DNA from 3 places in the Rhizobium sp. USDA 3886 genome. Region 2 is predicted to be linked to each of the others. Evidence: riboswitches for the same ligand, from Rfam matches in the RefSeq annotation. Region 2 holds a riboswitch; each other region holds the start of a gene.

Region 1 (3,776 bases), on a different contig from region 2:
ATTGATGCGGCCGAGGTGAAACGGCAGCGCTGCATGGTTTGTCTCTGGATCGATCGAAAGTGCGCCAAAGACCGTCGGCCACACATTGCCATAGAGCTCGCGGCGGACAGCTGCCGGCTCGTCGCCGCCTGCAGCGAGGATGGAGTCGGTGCAGAGCCTGACGGCCGTATAGGCGCTGGCAAAGACGCCGGAAACGCGGCGCGCCGCGCCATGTTGCGCAGCAACGCGAACCTTGAATGCGGCGTTTTCCGGCGTGCCGAGATTGTCGAAATAGGATGCGGCGCAAAGCTGGCCTATGGCGGCCCCCGCCGCGATGTCATCCAGCTCGCATTCCATCAGGTCGCAGCTGACGACCGGGCAGTTTTCGGCACCAAAGGCCGGATCGCGGTCGCCGAGCTTCTTGATTGCCTCGAGGAATGCATAGCTCGAAGGGCCGATCAGATTGTTGAGGATGAAGCTCGGACGGCGCTGCTCGATATCGGCGACGATACGGTCGACCGCGGTTTCTTCGAGTGGCAGATAGCGTTCGCCGAGAGTTTCGCCGCCGGCATTGGTGATAAGCTCGCGGGCGAGCCGGTTCATCTCCCAGCCCCAGACGTAGTTTGCGCCGACGAGATAGGGGCGGGCGCCGAAACGCGGGATCAGGTGTTCGAAGAGCGGGATCAGGTGCTGGTTTGGGCAGCCGCCGAGATAGATGACGTTCTCGTTTGCCTCGAAACCCTCATAGGGGCACATGTACCAGAGAAGTCCGTCATGTTTTTCCACAAGCGGAATGACTTCCTTGCGCGCGGCGGACGTGATCGTCCCGACGATATGGCGGCATCCGGTGCGCAGCAGGTGGCGGGCGCCTGCGAGGTAGGCGGCAAGATCGGCATGCGGATCAAAAAAGACCGGCTCGATCGTCCGCCCGGCTGCTTCTGCAAACTCCTCCATCGCAAACTCTGCGCCGGCGCGCGCGTCGCGGCCCATCGATCCGTAGGGTCCGGTCGTCGAAAAGAGAATGCCGACCTTCAGCGCTTCATTCATGCGGAACCCCAAAAACCAAAAGCCCCACGACGCGGTCCCATCGGCGATGGGGCGTCATGGGGCAAAACTGCCCGGCGACTATCGAAGTCATGTGATCGCGGCAGCAATTTGCCTAATCCGCAGGCGTGAATAAAATACAGGCAGTTCGGCTTGTCAAGGGCGCCAGACATGCAGGCTCTGCTTTTGTTGAGAGGGGCTCCCATTCCATCAGGACCACATTGAAGTCATTGACATTGGGGCTTGAACCGGTCTGGAGATGGCCGCCGATCAAGGCGAAGGCCGAGCAGCCATCCCTTCGTCTTGACACCAGCAACACCCGACTCTAACCTTTCCTCATTCACCAGGGGGGTCCCGGCAAGGGGCTGAGATACTGCTGACGTGCGCAGTGACCCGTTGAACCTGATCCAGTTCATACTGGCGTAGGGACGGTGCGAGCGCTTAAAAGGCTTTGGATTCACGCGTGTAATCCGGGCCGGCGTCTTTCCATCATTCCGGCTGAGGACTGGGTCTCCAATCGCAACTTGGAGCCTCAAACCATGAACATTGCCGCAAAGAACCTCACCCCGACCGTTACCACCGGCCCTCTGCCGGCATCCCGGAAGATCTGCATTCCAGGAGAGATTCATCCTGACGTCCGCGTGCCGATGCGCGAAATCAGCGTCCATCCGACTTCGGGCGAACCGCCGGTCATCGTCTACGATTCCTCCGGCCCCTATACGATCGAGGGCGCTGACATCCGTATCGAGGAAGGCTTGCCTCAGCTTCGGCGCGACTGGGTGCTCGCCCGCGGCGATGTCGAGGCTTATGACGGCCGCCATGTGCGGCCGGAAGACAACGGCTTTGCCAGTGGAGAGCGGCTGACGCCCGAATTTCCAGGCCAGCGTCAGCCGCTGCGGGCCAAAGGCGGCAAGGCTGTCACCCAGCTTGCCTACGCGCGCGCCGGCATCATCACGCCGGAGATGGAATTTATCGCCATCCGCGAAAACCTCGGCCGTAAAGCGCAGGGCGAGCCCACGGTCCGCGACGGCGAAAGCTTCGGCGCCCATATCCCCGACCACGTCACACCGGAATTCGTCCGGCAGGAAGTGGCAGCGGGCAGGGCGATCATCCCTGCCAACATCAATCATCCGGAAGCCGAACCGATGATCATCGGCCGGAACTTCCTGGTTAAGATCAACGCCAATATCGGCAATTCCGCCGTCACTTCGTCGATGGCCGAAGAGGTCGAAAAGATGGTCTGGGCGGCGCGCTGGGGCGCCGATACCGTCATGGATCTTTCGACGGGGCGCAACATCCACAACATCCGCGAATGGATCATCCGCAACTCACCGCTGCCGATCGGCACGGTGCCGCTCTACCAGGCGCTGGAGAAGGTCGAAGGCATTGCCGAGAACCTCACCTGGGAGGTCTATCGCGACACGCTGATCGAGCAGGCCGAGCAGGGAGTCGACTATTTTACGATCCATGCCGGCGTACGCCTCCATTACATTCCGCTGACGGTCAACCGTGTGACCGGCATCGTCTCGCGCGGTGGGTCGATCATGGCGAAGTGGTGTTTGCATCACCACCGCGAGAGTTTCCTCTACGAGCACTTCGAAGAGATCTGCGACATCTGCCGAGCCTATGACGTCTCCTTCTCGCTCGGCGACGGCCTGCGCCCCGGTTCGATTGCCGACGCCAACGATGCAGCGCAATTCGCCGAACTCGAAACCCTTGGCGAATTGACGAAGATCGCCTGGTCGAAGGACTGCCAAGTGATGATCGAAGGGCCTGGGCACGTCCCGATGCACAAGATCAAGGAAAACATGGACAAGCAGCTTGCCGTCTGCGGCGAGGCGCCCTTCTATACGCTCGGGCCGCTGACGACCGATATCGCACCTGGCTACGATCACATCACCTCAGGTATTGGGGCTGCGATGATCGGCTGGTTCGGAACGGCGATGCTTTGCTATGTCACGCCGAAGGAGCATCTGGGTCTTCCCGATCGTAACGACGTGAAGACCGGCGTCATCACCTACAAGATCGCAGCCCACGCCGCTGATCTCGCCAAGGGACACCCGGCCGCCCGTCTGCGGGACGATGCGCTGTCGCGCGCCCGCTTCGAGTTTCGCTGGGAGGATCAGTTCAATTTGTCGCTGGACCCCGAAACTGCGCGTTCCTTCCACGACGAGACCCTGCCGAAGGAGGCCCACAAGGTCGCGCATTTCTGCTCGATGTGCGGCCCGAAATTCTGCTCCATGCGAATTTCGCATGACATCCGCGCTGAAGCGCAGAAGGAGGGGCTGGACGCGATGGCGGCAAAATACCGCGAGGGCGGCGATCTTTACATGCCGGTCGAAGCCCTTCAGCATTCGGACGACTGAGATGCGCGTGCTTGTCAAAGGGGCCGGCGTCGCCGGCCTCACCGTTGCGCATGAGCTTTGTAGCCGCGGCGCCCACGTTACAGTCGTGGATCCGAATGAAGGTCTAGATCGCGCCGCATCCTGGCTCGCCGGCGGGATGCTGGCGCCCTGGTGCGAGCGGGAAAGTGCTGGCGAGGCTGTGCTACTGCGCGGCCTCGATGCCGCCGACCGATGGGATGTGATGGTGCCGGGAGAGGTGCGACGGAACGGTACACTCGTGGTCGCGCCAGTCCGCGATCTTGGTGAACTGCAGCGCTTTTCCGGCCGCACGACAGGTTATGAATGGCTGGATGAAGAGGCTATTGCCGGGCTGGAACCGGCCCTTGCCGGTCGCTTCAGGCAAGGCCT
Region 2 (3,776 bases):
CGATCTGTTTGGCCGCAAATATGTGATGATGACGTCAGTCGCCATATTCACCATCGGCTCGGCCGTATGCGGTTTGGCCGTATCGATGAATACGCTGATTGCTGCTCGCATTCTGCAGGGACTTGGCGGTGGTGGCATTATGGTTTCAATCTTTGCCGTCAATGCCGATCTCTTCGAACCGCGCGAAAGAGCCCGCTACCAGAGTTACTCCAGCCTCGTCCTGATGGCGTCGAGCGCCGTTGGTCCAGTTCTTGGCGGCATGATGAGCGACCTCTTCGGCTGGCGTTCGATCTTTCTCATCAATGTGCCAATCGGCTTTGCGGTGCTCGCGGGCCTTGCCTTCATGCTACCCTACCGCAAGCCGCATCGCCGCCCGAAGATCGACTACGCCGGCGCAGCACTTTTGGCGATGACAACGACGAGCATTGTGTTGACGGCCGATGGCAGCCAACTTTTCGGCTCTCTCGTTTCGCCTTTAAGTCTGAGCATCATCGGCTTCGGCGCCATCTGCGCGATCGCCTGGGTTTTTGTGGAGCGTCGTGCGCCCGAGCCGATCCTGCCGCTGCCGCTCTTTCGCAATTCGACCTTCAGCCTCTTGCTGGTGATCTCCGTCATGAGTGGTGGAATCGCGATCGGCATGGTGAATTATTTTGCGCTGTTTCTGCAGACGACCACGGGCCTTTCGCCATCGCGGGCGGGCTTGCTCTTCATTCTTCTCACGGGCGGGCTGGTTTGCGGTTCGCTTTCCGCCGGGCGGATCATCTCGAAGACAGGACGCTACAAACCCTTCGCAGTTGCAAGCTTCTCGTGCAGTGCGGTCGCCTTCGCCACGCTCTCGCAAGTTCATGCGGGTACGCCGATCGCCTTCATCGGGGCGCTCATGATGATACATGGGATCGGCATCGGTCTCGCTCAGCAGGTGCCGGTGATCGGCGTGCAGAATGCAGCTCCTGCGGGTGATGTCGGCGCCGCGACCGGCTCTGTGACCCTTTCGCGAATGGGCGGCGCCTCGATCGCCATTTCGATCTATGGCGCGATTATCGGCTCGCAGCTTGCAAAAATCGGCCACTCCATTCCGCTTGTTGCCGATGTCGAGCAACTGACGCCGAAGATGATGGCTGCCCTTCCCGAAGCAAGCCGCCTGGCTGTCGCCGATGCTTATGCCGCAGCCTTCATGCCGCTCTTCATGACCTCCTGCGCCATTGCCCTGATAGGGCTTGCAGCGGCACTCATGCTGAGGCCGGTTCAGCTCCCTCGAACGCGTGAAGAGATAAGCCCGGCAACAGCGGCCGCCGAAGCTGCCGAATAGGCGCAGAAGCTCCGCTTCGCCCTTGTCACAGCGACTTCATGACGATACATCTGCCGACGCTCTAACGGGGTGCCGCGTGTCCAAAGACATCCGGCTGAGAGGCTTCGAGCCAACCCGCGGAACCTGATCCGGTTAACACCGGCGGAGGGATTAGACGCGTGACATTCGGCAACGCCCTTTTCCCGTTCAAACGAAACTCAAGGAGGAGGCGTGCCATGTCCGGCCGCACATCGATCATCTCTTCGCTGACCGCAGCATTTTTCGCCGCGACGCTTGGCTTGTCTGCCGCGCACGCCGCGGAAAAGACGCTCACCATCTATACTTATGAAAGCTTCACGTCCGAATGGGGACCTGGACCTAAGGTCAAGGAGGCTTTTGAGAAGACATGCGGCTGCACGGTCAATTTCGTCAGCGTTGCCGATGGCGTCGCACTGCTTTCGCGCTTGAAGCTCGAGGGGGTCTCCACCAAAGCTGACGTCGTCCTCGGCATCGACACGAGCCTCATCACCGAAGCCAAGGAAACCGGCCTGTTCGACGCAAGCGGCGTCAATGCCGGCGCTCTGAAGGTGCCGGGCGGCTTCGTGGACGATGTCTTCGTTCCCTACGACTACGGCCACTTTGCGATCATCTACGACACACAGACGATCAAGAACCCGCCGCAGAGCATGGAGGATCTGGTCGAGGGCGATCCCGCGCAGAAGATCGTCATCGAGGATCCGCGAACCTCGACGCCCGGTCTTGGCCTGCTGCTCTGGATCAAATCCATTTACGGCGACAAGGCGCCGGAAGCTTGGGCTAAACTCAAGAACCGCATCCTGACGGTCACGCCCGGCTGGTCCGAAGCCTATGGCCTGTTCACCAAGGGTGAGGCACCGATGGTGCTCTCTTACACCACGTCCCCAGCCTACCATATGGTCGTCGAAAAAACCGATCGCTATCAGGCCGCAGCTTTCTCTGAAGGCCATTTTATCCAGATCGAAGTCGCAGGTCTTCTGAAGAATGCGCCGACCAAGGATCTCGCTCGCGATTTCCTGAAATTCATGGTGACACCCGCCTTCCAGGATACCATCCCGACGAACAATTGGATGATGCCCGTTTCCGCAACCTCTGAGCCGCTCCCGGACGCCTTTAACAAGCTCGTCAATCCGGCCAAGACCTTCTCGATGAGCCCTGACGACGTCGCCAGGAACCGCAAGGCCTGGATCGACGAGTGGCTCGCAGCGATGAGCGTGAACTGATGCTGCAGACCGCGGCTGAACGGCAGCGTGCATTGACCGGCGGGGTGATCAGCCTCGCCGCAGTCACGTTGTTTGTCGGCCTGGCAGCATTCTCGTTGCTTATTGCCGGCGGGGGATCGGCCATCGCCGGCATTCTTTTCGATCCTTATCTTCTGCGTGTGCTGCGCTTCACGCTGCTGCAAGCGCTGCTTTCAACCGCACTTTCCATCGCCTTAGCAATTCCGGTTGCACGCGCGCTCGCTCGCCAGCCGCATTTTATAGGCCGCATCTGGATCATCCGTCTGATGGCGATTCCAATGGGGCTGCCGGTGCTGATCGGAGCACTCGGCCTGATTGGCATATGGGGCAGGCAGGGGTTGTTGAACTCTCTGCTGGTGAAGGTCGGGCTCGACGAACCAATAAGCATCTATGGGCTCACGGGCATCCTTCTCGCGCATATCTTCTTCAACCTGCCGCTTGCCTGCCGGCTGATCCTCGCGGGTCTCGAACGCGTGCCCGCCGAATACTGGCTGATGGCAAGCGGTCTCGGCATGCGGCCCCACTCGGTTTTCCGCTTCATTGAATGGCCGGCGATCCGCCCGCTCATTCCCGGGATCGGTGGATTGATCTTCATGCTCTGCGCCACCAGCTTCACGCTGGTGCTGACCCTCGGCGGTGGCCCGGCGGCGACCACGATCGAAGTTGCGATCTACCAGTCGCTTCGCTTCGATTTCGATCCCGGCCGCGCAATCGCCTTGTCGCTCCTGCAGATCGCGCTCACGGCGGCGATCCTGGGCGCGATGACATTCTTTCCACCGGCCGGAGATGAAGGCTTGACCACAGGCAGGGACATCAAGCGGCTGGATGGCAAAGGCCCAGGTGCCAGATTGGCCGACAGGCTGTTGTTGCTGATCGCCGTGCTTTTCCTCGGCTTGCCGCTTCTATCCGTTATCGCGGCAGGATTGCATGCCGATCTCATAAAGCTGCTGCAGGAGCCGATCTTCTGGCAGTCGGCCGGAACGAGCTTCGCAATCTCGCTTACCGCGGCTCTGCTCTCGGTCGCCCTTTCGATGGCCATGATACGTGCCCGGCATGCAATTGTATCGAAACGGCGGCGAGGCATTACCGACCGATCCTTTTTTGCGGCCATGGGCAGCGCTTCGTCGATGGTCCTGCTCGTGCCGCCGATCGTGCTTGCGACCGGATGGTTCATGGCACTGCGGCCTTTCGGCGATGCGACGCGCTTTGCA
Region 3 (3,776 bases), on a different contig from region 2:
CGGAAGCTTGAGTGCATGCCGCCATCCTGATAGGCGAGCGGCGTGAAGCTTTTGGCGGCCAGTTCCCGGTATTTCCGATCGTCGGCGGACGATTTGGCCACGACCGCCGGATCGGATGGATCGATGCGCTCCGGGCATGCCGCGAGCGGATCGCCAGGATCGCCGTCCTTGAATTCGGCGTCGAAGACGTACTTCCTGCTACAGGCGGCGACCCTCGGCTCGCGTCGCCGAACTTCGAAGATGTCGTAGCCTTCCTTGAGGTTCTTCCAGAAGGCGAAATTCGGGTCGTCGCGATGTGCTGCCAGGTTCTTCGGCGTCATGCGAAATGGATAGGCCTGGACCTGGAGCGCTTGCTGCCCGCCTTTCAAGGCCTTCTCGACCACGGCGTAAATTTCCCCCACTCCCTGGTCGGTCAGCGCAAAGCAGCCCGACGACGAGCAGGCGCCATGTACCATCAGGGCCTCGCCGGAATAACCGAGTGCGGCTTCCAGACGGTTCGGATAGCCGAGGTTGAAGGAGAGATAGAATTGCGATTTTGGATTAAGACCTCCCATCGAGACGCGGTAGAAACCCTCGGGCGCCTGTCGGTCTCCGGTCTTCGTCTTGGGGCCAAGCTTGCCCGACCAACGGCACATCGGATAGACCTTGAGCAACGCGTATTTGCCGCTGCCGTCGACTTTCCAGACCTCCAGTTCGCTTTCCATCTTGAAGATGCGCACGAGGACTGGACTTTCCGGCTTCATGCCTTTGGCCCGCATGCTGGCCAGCAGCTTCGGCGGTACGTCGTGCGACGGCTCGCCGAGACCGTCGAGCGACTGCATGCAGCCGCTGAGGGCCACCGCGACGACGGCAAGCGCCAACCCGCGAAGGTATCGCCGGCCCCGGTTTATTTGATGCTGAACATTAAAAAACGTATTTAACTCACTGTTGTGGCTTATAAATATCGACATGCTGAGAGTCATGCCCTTCCTTCTTGTCTGGATTCGAGCGAACGGAAATCAGACGGAGGCAATCGGGGGGCGCTGCTCGACAGGTTCGAGAACGCCCGCAAAGGCAATGGCAGCGATAACGCCAAACGCGACGGCGTCCGGCTGCGAATAAAGGAGATCGGGAGCCTGTGCGACGATGCCGTCCTGCTGACAGTGCATTCCCGAAACAGATCGGCCGTCACCGCGATGGTGTCCATCGGAGGTCGAAGGGACACCGACGATGACCTGGTCGGCGCGGGCGCGATCGACTGGCGCGGCGATGCAGGGCGAGGCAAGCGAACCCAGCAGCATCATGGTCGCGACAAAGACGTTGATCAACAGGCGCATCGGCTCGTTCTTGCAGGGGTCATCCCTGATTCAGCGTCGTCATAATGGTGAAGTTTGCCTTTTCGGTCAACGAGAAGGCCCGAGTTTCCCATCGCAGCCTCTCGACGTCCAATGGTGGCAGGACTCAACCTGCCCCAAACAAGGTCCAGGACAACTGCGGTTGTTCATCCCGCCCGTCGACTATCTTTCTGTTGCCTGGTTTCTCCTCTGCGTGCCGAGTACCGCCTGGCCGCGGCATCGCGATCACCTCGCTGCTTGCCAACGCGCCAGCAGTCTTCCAATCTCTGGCCAGCTGCGGTCACAAGCCAGCCATGCACTTTTTTCAGGGTGACAGATCGGCGTTTGTCTGCGAAGAAGATCACAATGAGAGACAGGGGCGTTCGTTGCGAGACGGGCTGAGAAGTACCCTTCGAACCTGAACCGGATAATGCTGGCGGAGGGAGTCGCTCGGAGCCTTCGGTCTTGCTGTGCCTGGCTCCCGGCGTCTCTGCCCCGCCGGAAAGGGGCAAAATGCCGAAACAAAATTCGCCAGGAAGACTGGTCACGGCAATGCGCGCAACGCCGCCGCTCGTTCATTGCATCACCAATTATGTCGCGATGAATATCGCCGCCAATGTCCTGCTTGCCGCAGGCGCCTCGCCCGCCATGGTCCATGCCGAAGAAGAGGCCGGCGAGTTCGCCGCAATCGCCGGCGCGCTGACGATCAATATCGGCACGCTTTCGGCGAGCTGGGTGAAGGGCATGCACGATGCAGCCAGATCGGCGGCAAGAAACGGCAAGCCTTGGGTTCTCGATCCGGTCGCCCATTATGCGAGCGGTTTCCGGCGCGAAACAGTGGCTGGGCTGATCGATCTCAATCCCACAATCATTCGCGGCAACGCATCGGAAATCATCGCGCTTGGCGGAGCCGAAAGCCGCGGCCAGGGCGTCGACAGCCGCGACACCGTCGAGCAGGCGGAAGAGACGGCACGCGACGTCGCTATTCAATATGGCGCTGTGGTCGCCGTCACCGGCGCGGTCGATTTCGTCACCGATGGCGCAAACGCCGTGCGCATTGTGGGCGGATCACCGCTGATGCCCCAGGTGACGGCGCTTGGTTGCGCGCTCACCTGCCTCGTCGGTGCCTTTGCCGCAATAGCGCCTGAGGAGCCTTTCGATGCCACCGTCGCGGCACTGGCGAGCTTTGCCGTCGCAGGTGAAAAGGCAGCTGCGCTCGCAGACGGCCCCGGTTCCTTTTCATGGCGCTTCCTTGACGCACTTGCTGGGCTTGACGGCACGACGCTCGATGCAGCGGCGAGGGTGACGCCGGTATGAAGCGCTTCGATCTTTCCCTCTACCTCGTTCTCGACCCGGACCTGTGTGCAGGAACCGGCATGGTCGCGACGGCCCGCGCCGCCGTTTCAGGCGGAACGACGATCGTGCAACTGCGCAATAAGCAGGCCGGTACGGCAAGCCTGATCGAGACCGGCCGTGCGCTGAAAACCGCGCTTGCCGGAACCGGCGCCCTTCTGATCGTCAACGACGACGTCGAGGCGGCTATAGCGGTCGATGCGGACGGGTTGCATATCGGTCAGGACGATCTGGCCACCCGCACCGCACGCGAACGGATCGGACGGTCGATGATCCTCGGACTTTCGGTGGAGACCGAGGAATTGGCAGCGGCCGTCGATCGGGCGGTGGTCGACTATGCCGGCATCGGACCCGTCTTTGCCACATCGACGAAGCCGGATCACAAGCCTCCGATCGGCATTGATGGATTGTCAAGGCTGGCGAAAGCCTGCCCCGTACCGGCGGTCGCAATCGGCGGTCTCAAGGCAAAGCATGCAGCGGACGTCCTTGCCGCAGGCGCCAAGGGGCTTGCGGTCGTTTCCGCCATCTGCGGCACACCCGATCCGCGGCAAGCTGCCGCCGACATCACTCGCGCAATCCGAAGGGCACGCGCATGATCTACAACGTTCTTTCCATCGCCGGGTCCGACCCTTCGGGCGGCGCGGGCATCCAGGCCGATCTGAAGACCTTCTCGGCACGCGGCACCTACGGCATGGCCGTTGTGACGGCCCTGACGGCCCAGAACACCCAAGGCGTTTCCGGCGTCCATGCCGTGCCGCCTGACTTCGTGGCCGAGCAGATCCGCATGGTGTTCGCCGACATCCGCGTCGATGCGGTAAAGATTGGCATGATCGCCAATGCGCCGATTGCCGAAGCTGTCGCTAACGCGCTTTTGCCGCATCGCCGCATCCCGATCGTGCTCGATCCGGTGATGATTGCCAAGGGAGGTGCCGCGCTCCTCGATGTTGAAGCCATCGACATTCTCAAGACCCGGCTTTTGCCGCTCGCAACGCTTCTGACCCCCAATCTGCCGGAAGCGGCCGCCCTGCTCGGAGAGCCGGCCGCAGCGAACCGCGACGCTATGGAACAGCAGGCGGAAAAACTGCGCGCACTCGGCCCCTCTGCCGTTCT

What was found. Region 2 has a riboswitch for thiamine pyrophosphate ahead of thiB (thiamine ABC transporter substrate binding subunit). Riboswitches for the same ligand answer to the same signal wherever they lie in the genome.
Region 1: it holds a riboswitch for thiamine pyrophosphate, as region 2 does, so the genes downstream of both, thiC (phosphomethylpyrimidine synthase ThiC) here and thiB (thiamine ABC transporter substrate binding subunit) in region 2, are expected to answer to the same signal.
Region 3: it holds a riboswitch for thiamine pyrophosphate, as region 2 does, so the genes downstream of both, thiM (hydroxyethylthiazole kinase) here and thiB (thiamine ABC transporter substrate binding subunit) in region 2, are expected to answer to the same signal.

What each region holds. Positions count from the first base shown of each region.
Region 1 is NZ_JBWCDC010000003.1:1,449,923-1,453,698, forward strand. It holds gene ACZ9BX_RS29855 (transporter substrate-binding protein) at 1-1,026, opposite strand, end outside; TPP riboswitch at 1,359-1,470, shown strand; gene thiC (phosphomethylpyrimidine synthase ThiC) at 1,563-3,389, shown strand; gene thiO (glycine oxidase ThiO) at 3,391-3,776, shown strand, end outside.
Region 2 is NZ_JBWCDC010000001.1:3,274,637-3,278,412, reverse strand. It holds gene ACZ9BX_RS16610 (MDR family MFS transporter) at 1-1,309, shown strand, start outside; TPP riboswitch at 1,365-1,476, shown strand; gene thiB (thiamine ABC transporter substrate binding subunit) at 1,525-2,547, shown strand; gene thiP (thiamine/thiamine pyrophosphate ABC transporter permease ThiP) at 2,547-3,776, shown strand, end outside.
Region 3 is NZ_JBWCDC010000003.1:1,315,551-1,319,326, reverse strand. It holds gene ACZ9BX_RS29230 (hypothetical protein) at 1-821, opposite strand, end outside; gene ACZ9BX_RS29225 (hypothetical protein) at 999-1,316, opposite strand; TPP riboswitch at 1,679-1,775, shown strand; gene thiM (hydroxyethylthiazole kinase) at 1,827-2,630, shown strand; gene thiE (thiamine phosphate synthase) at 2,627-3,262, shown strand; gene thiD (bifunctional hydroxymethylpyrimidine kinase/phosphomethylpyrimidine kinase) at 3,259-3,776, shown strand, end outside.